One region of the Paenibacillus sp. FW104-T2 genome, then DNA from elsewhere that is predicted to be linked to it. Evidence: riboswitches for the same ligand, from Rfam matches in the RefSeq annotation. Region 1 holds a riboswitch; the other holds the start of a gene.

What was found. Region 1 has a riboswitch for glycine ahead of gcvT (glycine cleavage system aminomethyltransferase GcvT). Riboswitches for the same ligand answer to the same signal wherever they lie in the genome.
Region 2: it holds a riboswitch for glycine, as region 1 does, so the genes downstream of both, sdaAB (L-serine ammonia-lyase, iron-sulfur-dependent subunit beta) here and gcvT (glycine cleavage system aminomethyltransferase GcvT) in region 1, are expected to answer to the same signal.

The regions. Positions count from the first base shown of each region.
Region 1 covers NZ_JBYTCE010000004.1:255,570-261,718, reverse strand. Annotated here, with positions in the region: gene gcvPB (aminomethyl-transferring glycine dehydrogenase subunit GcvPB) at 1-254, opposite strand, end outside; gene gcvPA (aminomethyl-transferring glycine dehydrogenase subunit GcvPA) at 329-1,684, opposite strand; gene gcvT (glycine cleavage system aminomethyltransferase GcvT) at 1,681-2,817, opposite strand; glycine riboswitch at 3,000-3,101, opposite strand; glycine riboswitch at 3,105-3,228, opposite strand; gene gcvH (glycine cleavage system protein GcvH) at 3,568-3,960, shown strand; gene AC3WQ3_RS07465 (PTS mannitol transporter subunit IIBC) at 4,390-5,850, shown strand; gene AC3WQ3_RS07460 (BglG family transcription antiterminator) at 5,890-6,149, shown strand, end outside.
Region 2 covers NZ_JBYTCE010000007.1:143,838-149,986, reverse strand. Annotated here, with positions in the region: gene AC3WQ3_RS11315 (HAMP domain-containing sensor histidine kinase) at 1-610, opposite strand, end outside; gene AC3WQ3_RS11310 (response regulator transcription factor) at 607-1,290, opposite strand; gene AC3WQ3_RS11305 (alpha-glycosidase) at 1,500-3,260, shown strand; gene sdaAA (L-serine ammonia-lyase, iron-sulfur-dependent, subunit alpha) at 3,442-4,389, opposite strand; gene sdaAB (L-serine ammonia-lyase, iron-sulfur-dependent subunit beta) at 4,379-5,068, opposite strand; glycine riboswitch at 5,175-5,276, opposite strand; glycine riboswitch at 5,281-5,406, opposite strand; gene AC3WQ3_RS11290 (MFS transporter) at 5,600-6,149, opposite strand, start outside.

The DNA of each region.
Region 1 (6,149 bases):
CAAGATCCGAGTGGATAGAATCCGTTATCTACCCCGAAGTTCCGGCGGGAAAGGGCAGTATAGTGACGAATGACATCTACTTCAAATACCTCAGGCAGTGCGGCTGCTTCCGAACGCAGCATTTCCCGGGGAATCAAGCTCGTGGGATCTTGACGCGGAACATCGCATTCAGGCAGGGAGTAAGCGACACGACCCGGGCTGCTCAGTTCAAAGATCAGTGATTGCTCTGGAGCAGACGATGCTGCCTGTGTCATTTGTTGCGTGCTGGTTTCGGCTTGGGAAGGAGCTGCCGTTTCCGGCTGTCCTTGGATGGTTGTCATTTCCTGAGTCACAGCGATCCCTCCAATACACGTGCGAATTCGTCAATCTCTTCCTTACTGCGCCGTTCCGTAACAGCGACCAGCATATGCCCCGCAAGCTCCGGGTAATCCCGTCCAAGTTCATATCCACCGATGAAACCGGCATCCAGCAGCTTCAACTGAAGGGCATCGACGTCTGTCCCTTCGGGCAGCTGGATGACAAACTCATTGAATGTGGGGGCTTTAAAGGTCAGGCTGACTCCAGGAATTGCTGTCAGTGCTTGAAGAGCATAATGACTCTTTTGCAAATTCAGGTCAGCCACATCCATCATGCCCTGTCTTCCCATAGTAGACATATACACCGAAGCGCTTAGGGCAAGCAATGCCTGGTTGGAGCAAATATTGGATGTCGCCTTTTCGCGGCGGATATGCTGTTCACGTGCTTGGAGCGTCAGTACAAAACCGCGTTTGCCGTTGCGATCCGTTGTCTGGCCAACGATTCGGCCCGGAATCCGGCGCATATGAGCCTGGGATACAGCGAAATATCCACATGTCGGACCACCGAGCGAAGCGGAGATGCCAAGGGGCTGTGCATCACCGACAACGATGTCGGCACCCAGCTTGCCTGGAGCTTCGAGCATACCAAGCGCCAGCGGGTTTGCGCTGACCACGAGCAGACCCTTGTGCGCATGCGCGAGGTCTGCAGCCTGTTTTACATTTTCCACGGCACCGAAGAAGTTCGGACTCTGGATCATGACAGCTGCGGTATCATCCGATACGGCGGCTTGAAGGGCATCCCAATCGGTCACCCCGTCCTGATAACCAATCTCGACAATCTCCAAATTCAGACCATGGGCGTAAGCCTTCAACACTTGACGGGCTTCAGGATGAACGGTACGGGAGACGATTAGCTGTTTGCGACGAGTTGCCGCTGCGGCCAGATTCCCTGCTTCTGCAAATGCGGTCGCGCCATCATACATGCTCGCATTGGCTACAGCCATGCCAGTCAGTTCACAGATATACGATTGAAATTCGAAGATCGCCTGGAGCTCGCCCTGACTGATTTCGGGCTGATATGGCGTATAGGCGGTATAGAACTCGGAACGGGAAATGACGTGATTAATCACGGAAGGGATATGATGATCATATATGCCTGCGCCCAGGAAACTGGCATGTGTCTCAAAATTGGCATTGGCGCCAGCCTGCTTCGACATGTGGCGTGTCAGTGCGTATTCATCCAGTTTGGAGGAGACAGGCAGCTCGCCTTGATAACGAATCTCCTGCGGGATGTCCTGGAACAGATCTTCAATCGTGTCCACACCGATGGTTGCGAGCATGGCGCTCTGATCCTGTTCAGTCATGGGAATATAGCGGTGCTTGCTCATGCTTGATCAGCTCCTTGGGTAGGTGTCTTTGACGTACGTGTCCGTTTATGAAAAGGGGTCTTCACAACTTCGGCTTTCAGCTTTTTGCCACGAATCTCAATCTCGAGCGGGGTGCCGAGTGCAGCATATTGGCTGTTAATTAGGGCGAGCCCCAGATTGCGCTTCAGCGTAGGGGACTGTGTACCGGTTGTTACTTCCCCGATCTGCACGCCTTCCGCGTAGATGGGATAGTGGGGACGTGGAATCCCGCGTTCCAGTACTTCAATGCCGACCAGTTTGCGGGCAGGTCCATCATTTTTTTGCTGCAATAGTGCTTCGTGCCCGATAAAAGGTCCGGCATTCAGCTTCACAAACATGCCAACGCCTGCTTCCAGCGGTGAAATGGTCGGCGATAATTCCTGTCCATAGAGGGGCAGCTTCGCTTCGAATCGAAGTGTATCCCGTGCACCAAGTCCAGCCGGAACCAGACCGTAATCAGCGCCCGCCTCCATCAATCCGTTCCAGACCGCAGCGGCCTGATCTGCCTGTACGTATAGTTCGAAGCCGTCTTCTCCGGTATAACCGGTGCGGGACAGCAGCAGTTTTACACCACAGACCTCAGCATGCTGTACAAAACGAAAAGGCTCGATTATGGATACGTCAGTATCTGTAACTTTTCCGATGATGTCTGCAGCAAGCGGGCCCTGTAGAGCCAGTAGAGCTGTTTCTGCGGAGTCGTTCGTCATGCTCACCCCAGGAACCATGTGCTCTTGCAGCCAGGCCCAGTCCTTGTCAATATTAGAGGCATTCACGACGAGCATATAATGCTGATCTTCCAGCTTGTATACGAGCAGATCGTCCACTACGCCACCGTCCGGGTAACACATTAACGTGTATTGTGCCTGGCCAGGAACCAGTGCGGTCACGTCGTTGGTCGTCAGTTTCTGCAAAAATGCTTCGGCCTGCTCACCCTGCACCGTGAATTCACCCATGTGGGATACATCGAACAGCCCAGCCCGTTCGCGCACCGCTTCATGTTCCTTCTGAATCCCGCTGAATTGCACCGGAAGCTCCCAGCCTCCAAAATCGATGCACCGTACACCTTCATATTGCTGATAAAGTGGATAGAGTGGAGTTCTAAGCAAATCGGACATCAAATCACCTCGTTATGGCCGCTACCGGGCCGAGTGTATAACATGAATGATTCTTTTCTTGGATAAGTATGGTTAAGGCTACTGATGACAGCGCCGGCTCGATCCTGACTTTCGTTTTTTTGGGAAAAAGGAAAAGGACAGGCCAAAGAACCGGCATGCCAGAAGCACGCTGTATTCTTAGGCTCTGTCCTTGGTACCTGAGAGTTACCCCGCCAATAGGTTGCAGCAGGTTTCCCCTTGGGTGATCATAACGCCCATATCGGGCGAATAGATGCTCTCCAGAGTTGCGTCCCGTAAAAGTCCTTTTGCCTGAGAGATTCACCTCCCGCTTGTCGGGTGGCTTACTCCTTCGGCGTTACCGCATGCATCCCAGAGTTGGGCGTCACGGGTAATCTCTCCCTTTACATTCATCCGCGGGTGATGCACACAACGATTAACATTTACTCTCTCATTAAAACGTGAATCCCCTATCGATGTCAAGAACGATATCACAGAAATCAATAAAAAACCGAATAATATTTATAAATCCTAATTTATTGTTCGTGTATATAAAAAGAGTGCGCTTACTATTCTAATATTACCCATTATATGTAGAGTGAGGGTGTTTGCGTTACAGGCGTAATCATCAAAAATCAAATAATTTGTGAGGTATCTTGACATTTCAATCAAAAATATCTTACGCTATGTTCTGGGAAAAAGGGTTGGCCGAAGGACGCATGCACTCATTAATGAAAAGCGAGGCGGATATCGATGAGCGAATTGAAAAGTGATTTCCTGTACAGTGAAGAGCACGAGTGGGTGCAAACCGTAGGGGAGGATACTGTACGGATCGGCATTACCGAGTTCGCGCAGCATCAGCTGGGTGACATTGTGTTTGTGGAATTGCCTGACCTTGAATCGGATGTAAAAGCGGAAGACAGCATTGGTACGATTGAATCCGTGAAGACGGTTTCGGATTTGTTTTCTCCGGTAAGTGGTTCGATTATTGCTGTGAATGAAGCACTGCAGGATGCACCTGAACTCGTCAACAGTTCGCCTTACGAAGAAGGCTGGATGATTGAGATTCGTGTTGAAGGTGATTTGACAACAGCGTTGTCTAAACTGATGAATGCTGATGCATATCGTAAGCACATCGAGGAGTAGAATGTATTTGCACTAAATAACCTTTATTAATCCATGATTTTTTCATACATTGGACGGTCGTGCACGTCTTCAGAGCCTGTGTGAGCCTTGGTGCTCATGCAGGCTTTTTCGTGTTCCCAAGGACAGGCTTGTTGCCATATGAGACACTTGAACAGGATGGAATAAGGCTGAATCGCACATGCTATATTATTGAATTTAGTACCGTAAATGATATAAGTCACATACGAAAAAAGCCAAGTATATCAATGGTTAGAGCCCTCTCATCATCATAAAAACGATTACATAAACACAATGTTGTCATCAATGATCATGACGAAAGTACGCTTTCATTTCGTTGAACCGGAGACCAATCTGGCTTAGGATAACAGCAGGGGAGAAATGATACCCTTTTCATAAATGATAACTACTTGATCCGAGGAGGATAATACAATGAGTAACTTGGACCAAACGTCCAATTCCAAAGGCGGTCTCCGGGTAGGCGTTCAGCGTTTTGGCCGATTCCTAAGCGGCATGGTTATGCCGAATATGGGTGCATTTATTGCATGGGGATTAATTACGGCCATGTTTATCAAAACAGGCTGGTTCCCTAACGAAACGATTGCAACGTTAGTAGATCCGATGATCAAATATTTGCTGCCACTGCTTATCGGTTACACTGGAGGTACGATGGTGCATGGCCAGCGTGGTGGTGTCATTGGTGCCATCATGACTATAGGGGTTATCGTCGGCAGTGACATTCCGATGTTCCTGGGTGCCATGATTGCCGGACCACTGGCTGCATGGATCATCAAAAAGTTCGATAAAGCCGTTGAAGGCAAGATCAAAGCAGGGTTCGAGATGTTGGTTAATAACTTCTCCGCCGGTATTATCGGTGGTATCCTGGCGATCATTGCACTGCTGGGTATCGGACCTGCTGTAGAAGGAATTAGCACCGTATTATCGGCTGGTGTACAGGGGCTGATGAATCTGGGATTGCTCCCACTCGTCAACCTGATCATTGAACCAGGGAAGGTATTGTTCCTGAACAATGCAATCAACCACGGCATTCTAACACCGATTGCAACAGATCAAGCGAGAGAATTGGGTCAATCCGTATTATACATGCTTGAATCAAACCCGGGTCCCGGACTTGGTATCCTGCTGGCGTACTGCTTCTTCGGTCGTGGAACAGCAAGATCTTCCGCACCGGGTGCGGTTATCATCCACTTCTTCGGGGGAATTCATGAAATTTATTTCCCTTACATTCTGATGAAACCGATTCTGATTCTTGCGGCAATCGCAGGCGGCGTGGCAGGTACAGCAACCTTCATGCTCACCGGAGCAGGACTGGTTTCAGCACCTTCACCGGGTAGTATCATTGCATATTCCCTGTTAACGCCAAAAGGTGGATATCTGCCGATGCTCGCCGGGGTGGCTGTGGCCGCGATCGTATCCTTCCTGGTTGCAGCACTGCTGCTGAAAACAGGTAAGCAAAAAGAAGAAGATCTGGAGTCTGCAGCGAATCGCATGAAAGACATGAAGAGTCAAGGCAATACAGCGAATGCTGCTATTACAGCAGATAATCGTGAAGCAGACAGAGCCGCGGATTTGGCTTCTTCAACTGTGAAAGCAAAAACGGATGTGAAGAAAATCGTCTTCTCCTGTGATGCAGGTATGGGTTCAAGTGCCATGGGGGCTTCCATTCTCCGCAAGAAGATGAAAGCTGAAGGGATTGACGTTGCGGTAACCAACACGGCAATCAGTGATATTCCGCAGGACGCTGACGTTGTTATTACGCAGAAGACATTGACGGACCGTGCACGCAGCGTGGCACCGAACGCAGAACATATATCCATCGATAACTTCCTAAAAAGCCCGGAATACGATGCACTCGTTGAACGCCTGAAATAACAGGTTGCGATCGTTTTCCCTGAGCCGGAGGCTTGAGATATGAGTATTACGAAAAGACAGCGTGAAATTGTGGAGTTCCTGTTGGAACATCCACAGGAAGTAACCGCCGGCGACATTGCAATTGCGGTCAAAGTCAGTACACGAACCGTCCATAGGGAGCTTCAGATGATTGAGAAGTGGCTTGAACCCTTTGGCATGAAATTGGAAAAAAAATCAGGAACCGGGGTCCGCATAGACCCTGGTTCCGATGATTTGGCTTCACTGCGTGAGCAGCTGGAGCTGAACGAATATGTGGAGTT
Region 2 (6,149 bases), on a different contig from region 1:
CAATGACCATGAAGCCTTTTCCCTTGTCCTCATTGCCTCCACCTATAAACGAAACGACGGTTAACGGGTCACGGTAGACGGCCTCCTTCATGAATGCCAGCGTGTAGGATGCATCCCATACTGCGGGAATGCGGGTTTCTACCTTTTTCTGATCATCCAGCGGCCATTTCAGAGTAGTCAGGGTTGAGCCATTTGCCGGAGTTTCAACTACTTCTACACCTTCACCCCCAAGAATAAACACGGTCTCCCCATTTTCATCCACTCTGTACATCGAAGATTTGGGATATTGGGCATGTAACTGTTGTATGCGTTGATCTACCTTGGCAGGTGCTGCCTGTTCCAGCTTCTTCGATTCATTGGACCAGAGATTGCTTATATGGGTAACGTCACCGTAAGGAGCAGTATTACTGCTCTTGCCCATGTTATTCACAATCACCACATATACGATGGAGGTAATGGGAAGTACGACGGGAACAAATAAAACGGCACACAAGATCAGAATCATATAACGGGACATGAGTGATTGGCCAAATCGAAACTTACGTTTCCCTGTATTTTCCCCTTCGCTCTGACCCTTCGGATTCTCTCGCTTTCTGAACCGTCTGATCATGGTTTCTTCACACGGTATCCAACCCCGCGTACGGTTTGAATAACCGACGGATTGGCCGGATCCCGTTCAAGCTTCTCGCGCAGATGGCGAATATGTACCATTAATGTCTTATCCCCATCCAGATAAGGCTCATTCCAGACAGCCTCATAAATCTGTTCTTTCGTACGGATCATGCCCATATGCCTGAGCAGGTACGCGAAGATGTGAAATTGTTTTCCCGATAAAATAATCTCCTCCCCCGTCTCCTCATTGACGATCCGATTGTCCTTCTCATAGATGGACAGGTGATCCAGCTTCAGGGCAGCATCGGACGAAACGGTGGTCCCTGCCTTGCGCAGCTGCACTTCAATTCGTGCAGCAAGCTCATCGGGATGAAACGGCTTGGTTACATAATCATCAGCAAAATCAAGCCCATGCAGCTTGTCATCGATGGAGGTTCTGGCCGAAAGCATGACGATGGGCACGGAAGGGTGTTCCTTTTTGAGCCTCTGTCCTACCGTAAATCCATCCAGCCCAGGCAGCATGACATCCAAAATAATTAGGCAGCAGTCCCCGGCAGCTTCGGCAGCCCCCTCACCGCTTCCCAGCCATATGACCTCATAACCGCGTTCCTCCAGGTCAGCTCTGACCCATGTCGCGATTTCCGTATCGTCCTCAATGTATAGCAGTTTTGTTTTCATGCGTAGATTCGTTTCCTTTCTGCACCCTTTGGGTTAATTATATATCTGAACATATTGGAGTAAGCTGTATGTAGGAACGAACGAAGCACCATATAAAGGGATTACTCCGTTACTCTCATTAGTATTATACCTTAATCTTCAGCTACAGAAATGCCATGCCTGATGTCCATGAAGTACATATGAAGTGAATAGACGGGAGGAGTTTTAACATGCTGCTGGAAGCCATCTATCATCAACCCAAACGGAACTGGGCATATGCCTACGATAAGGATACTGTTCGCCTGCGCCTGCGTGCCAAAAAGAATGATCTCAACGAGGTATACGCCATGACTGGCGACAAATACGCATGGGAAAACACCAAAAAGCAGATCTCTTTAACCAAGTTCACCTCAGACTCCATGTTCGACTACTATGAAGGTGAAATAAAGCCTCCGTACCATCGTCTGAAGTACTCCTTTTTGCTCAAAAGCGGAGACGAGCAGATCTGGATGTCGGAAACGGGTTTCCATGAAGACGAACCGGACGATCCGGGGCAGATGTTTCAGTTCCCCTATATCCACCAGGGTGCGGTCTTTACGCCGCCTGAGTGGGTCAAGGATGCGGTTTTCTATCAGATCTTCCCCGAGCGATTTGCCAACGGCAATCCGGAACTGAATCCGGAGAATGTTGAACCATGGGGCGGCGAGCCTACACCATCCAACTTCTTCGGAGGCGACCTCCAGGGTGTAATGGATCATCTGGACTACCTCAGTGAGCTAGGCATTAATGCCATTTATTTTACCCCTATCTTCGAAGCAACCACCAATCATAAATATGATACCGAGGATTACCTCCGGGTAGATCGGCATTTCGGTGATGCAGACACCGTAAAACGATTGGTCAAACTGTGTCATGAACGCGGTATTCGGGTGCTTCTCGATGCGGTGTTCAATCATTCCGGGAAGACGTTTGCCCCATTTGTAGACGTACAGGAAAACGGGGAGAAGTCCAAATACAAGGATTGGTTCCATGTTCATGAATTCCCGCTGGACGTGAAGGATGGCATCCCTACGTATGAGACCTTTGGATTTGAGCCTCACATGCCGAAGCTGAACACGGAAAATCCGGAGGTGAAGGACTATCTGCTGAAGGTAGCCGAGTATTGGATCAAGGAAGTGGGCATGGACGGCTGGCGGCTGGATGTCGCGGACGAAGTGGATGATGCGTTCTGGCGCGATTTCCGCCGCGTGGTCAAGGCTGCGAATCCAGAGGCGTATATTCTCGGAGAAATCTGGAACGAATCCTCGGCCTGGCTGCAAGGTGATCAGTTCGACGCTTCCATGAACTATCCGTTTACCGATGCCGTGAATGGTTTCTTTGTCAAAAATAAAATGAATGCCGAGACGTTCGCAAATTCCATCGGACGGCAGCTTTCACGTTATCCATTGCAAGCCAGCGAAGTGGCGTTCAACCTGCTGGATAGCCATGATACGCCAAGACTGCTGACACTGTGTGAAGGTGATCAGCGCAAGATGAAACTGGCAGCATTGTTCCAGTTCACTTATCTGGGCACACCGTGCATTTATTACGGAGACGAGATCGGGCTGGATGGTGACCATGATCCGGGCTGCCGGAAATGCATGGAATGGGACGAGGCGAAGCAGGACCGTGAATTGTTCACCTTTTATCAGCAGCTTATTGCCCTTCGCCATGCCCATCCCGCTCTGCGTGCAGAAGGTCACGTCCGATTCCTGCAAGCCCGTCCTGAAGGCAGCCAGCTGATTCTTGAACGGCAAAGTGAAGATGAACGCATTCTCGTTCTGTTCAATCGTTCGGAGGAAACGGCGATCATTGAATTCGAGGCGGGTACGGACGAATGGACCGAATTGTTGGACGGTAACCACCGCACGGCCAGGGACGGCGATATTCTCGCTGTTGAACTGCCAGCATACGGTTATGCCGTGTTAAGTACGGATATCGTTCAGGGATAAACGGTAAATATTTATTTCTTATCGTTATAGATTACAGGAGCTTTCTCCTGTAAAGCCCGGAGTTAGGCTGAGGCTCTTTCTCTTCAAACAAAAAAAGGCGTCCTGCATGACCTGTAAAGGCCAGCGGACGCTTTTCTCCGTTTGTCTCCCGTATAATAAATCCTATCCTATCAGCCTCGTTCTATGCCTGCTCTGTCTCATTATCCTTCGTGTTCTGTGGTTCGGACTCAGCTTCAGGTTCTGCACGCTTCGCTTTGGGTTTCGCCAGCTTCTCCATCATTTTTCGGCCCGTTGGCGTCTGGGCCAATCCGCCCTGCGCCGTCTCGCGGTGCCTGCTCGGCATCGCACTTCCCACTTCCAGCATGACGTCAATGACTTCGTCCGATGGAATGGCACTTCTTACCCCGGCCAGCGCCATATCGGCTGCAGCCAGTGCCGTTACCGCACCGAGTCCGTTGCGGACGATGCATGGAATTTCAACAAGCCCTGCAACCGGATCGCAGATGAGGCCCAGTGTATTTTTTAACGCGAGACCTACGGCATGAACGACCTGCTCCGGCGTCCCCCCACGCAGCTCCACCATTGCACCGGCTGCCATGCCGATCGCCGAACCGACTTCTGCCTGACAGCCACCCTCTGCACCTGAAATAAACGAGTTATTGGCGATGACATATCCAATTGCACCTGCACAGAATAAGCCGTTCACCAGATGCTCATCACTCCATCCGAATCGCTCCTGGGAGCTGATGAATACACCGGGGATAATCCCGCAAGAACCCGCTGTCGGCGTAGCCACAATCCGGCCCATGGATGCGTTGACTTCAGATACACACAGGGCATAGGCCATTGCCAGTGCGGAAGCGTCCCCCGAGCAGGTTTCGCCCTGGCGAATATACTCGGCCATCTTTTTGCCGTCTCCGCCAGTCAAGCCACTGCGCGAGGTGGTGTCCTCCGTCAGTCCTTTCCGTACAGCCTCTTTCATCACTTGATAATATTCCGACATCTGCCGCACAACGTCCGCTTCCGGCGTATTGGTCTCCTGAACCTGCTCCTCGATCATTAGCCGGGCAATGGTTTTGGATTCAGCCGTACAGATCGTATTCAGTTCATGCAAGTGCTTAAAGCGCATCCGGATCAACCCCTCTCTTCAAATCAATGACGCGAATATCCAGCACATGATCCAGTGAACGCAGGCGTTCCAACATCTCGGCACTTGGTACTCCGTCCATTTCCATCGCTGTTAGTGCTTCGCCATCCCGGGCTTTTCGGTCTACCTGCATATAACCGATGTTAACCCCTGAGGAGCTGATCGTAGACGTCACGGAAGCAAGCACCCCTGCCTTGTCCGCATGACGCAGAACGAGTGTGGGGAATTCCCCGCTGATCTGTACCCGGAAATCATTGAGCGTATGCACCGACACACTGCCGCCGCCAATCGAAGCACCAACGAGTGAACATTGACGCTCACCGTGCCACAACTCAATTTTGACCGTATTCGGATGCGGAGCAGGCAGTCCACTTGTATAGAACTCAACCTCCATACCCGCTTGTTCGGCATACGTCTCAGCGTCCGGTATCCGCGGATCATCCGTGACATAGTCAAGCAAACCACCAATTAACGCCAGATCTGTACCGTGACCTTGATACGTATCGGCAAATGAGCCGTACAGTGTCAGCCTGGCACGTTCAGGGGTACACCCCAGCCACTGCCTTGCAATTCTCCCCAGTCTCGCTGCCCCGGCTGTATGTGAACTTGAAGGGCCCGTCATCGACGGACCGATAATTGAAAAAACATCTTTAAATCGCATCCTGCACCCCTCCATATCGTCATATCCATCCAGACATGCACCATAATGTTCCTTCATTACTGAATGATGACATCAAAAAAGGACAGTAGAAGGCCTTAGGCCCTCTCTCTGTCCTCGTTACCTGAGAGTTTCATGATCAGAGGCAGCCCCATGGGGTACCCTTCTCATCATATACCCCTTGGGTGGCGCATTCGCGCACTCTCCAGAGCTGCGTCCAACGATGGTACATTTACCTGAGAGATTAACCACCTGCGCCGGGTGCGCAGCGGCTTGCTCCTTCGGTGCCTGGCAGCCTACTGAAACCAATGGCCTGCCCAGGTCTCTCCCGCTCGTTTTCATCCGCTGTATCGTATATATTCGCTTGAACACATATCAAACGTTGTCCTTGTGAGATTGATCATTCATATAACAGATTAATATGCAACACACGTAATGTCAACAAAAGTAACGCATCATTATCATCTTGGCAAAATTCCTCTACTATTATATGCAGCTTTCCACGGAATCGTTCAGTTTCCAATAGGATATAGACTAGCTATGTAGTGATTTTGAGGAAGAGCTGTGATCCTTATAATATGACTGTCTTGAAGGAAGCCAGCTCGTAAGCCATAACAGAAGGGCACCCAGCATCAGAACTGCCGAAACGACCGTATATACCGTTCGAAGAGAGATTACTTCGGCAACTACACCCATGACCAAAATCGAAATGACCTGCAATGCACTCAGCATGAGTCCAAGTACGCTGCTCATTCGCCCCATCAAGTCTACCGGTATATTATTCTGATAAAAGGTGACCAGTCCCGTGTTTGCCGGCGCCGAACACAACCCAAGCAGAATAAAGGCGAATGCGGCAAGCTCGAACGAAAACGAAAGAGCGAACAGGAAATAACCAAGCGCAACCAAGAGCACGCCTCCGCCCATCATGTGACGGATGGACAAGTGTTTGGCGAACAACCACACCAGCAGAGAACCCGCCATGTATCCAGCTCCAGTAACACTCATCAACGCACCATACTGTGACTCGGACAGGTTCATGACTTGACGGATAAAAACCACTTCCTGTGCATCCAGCGACATGCCA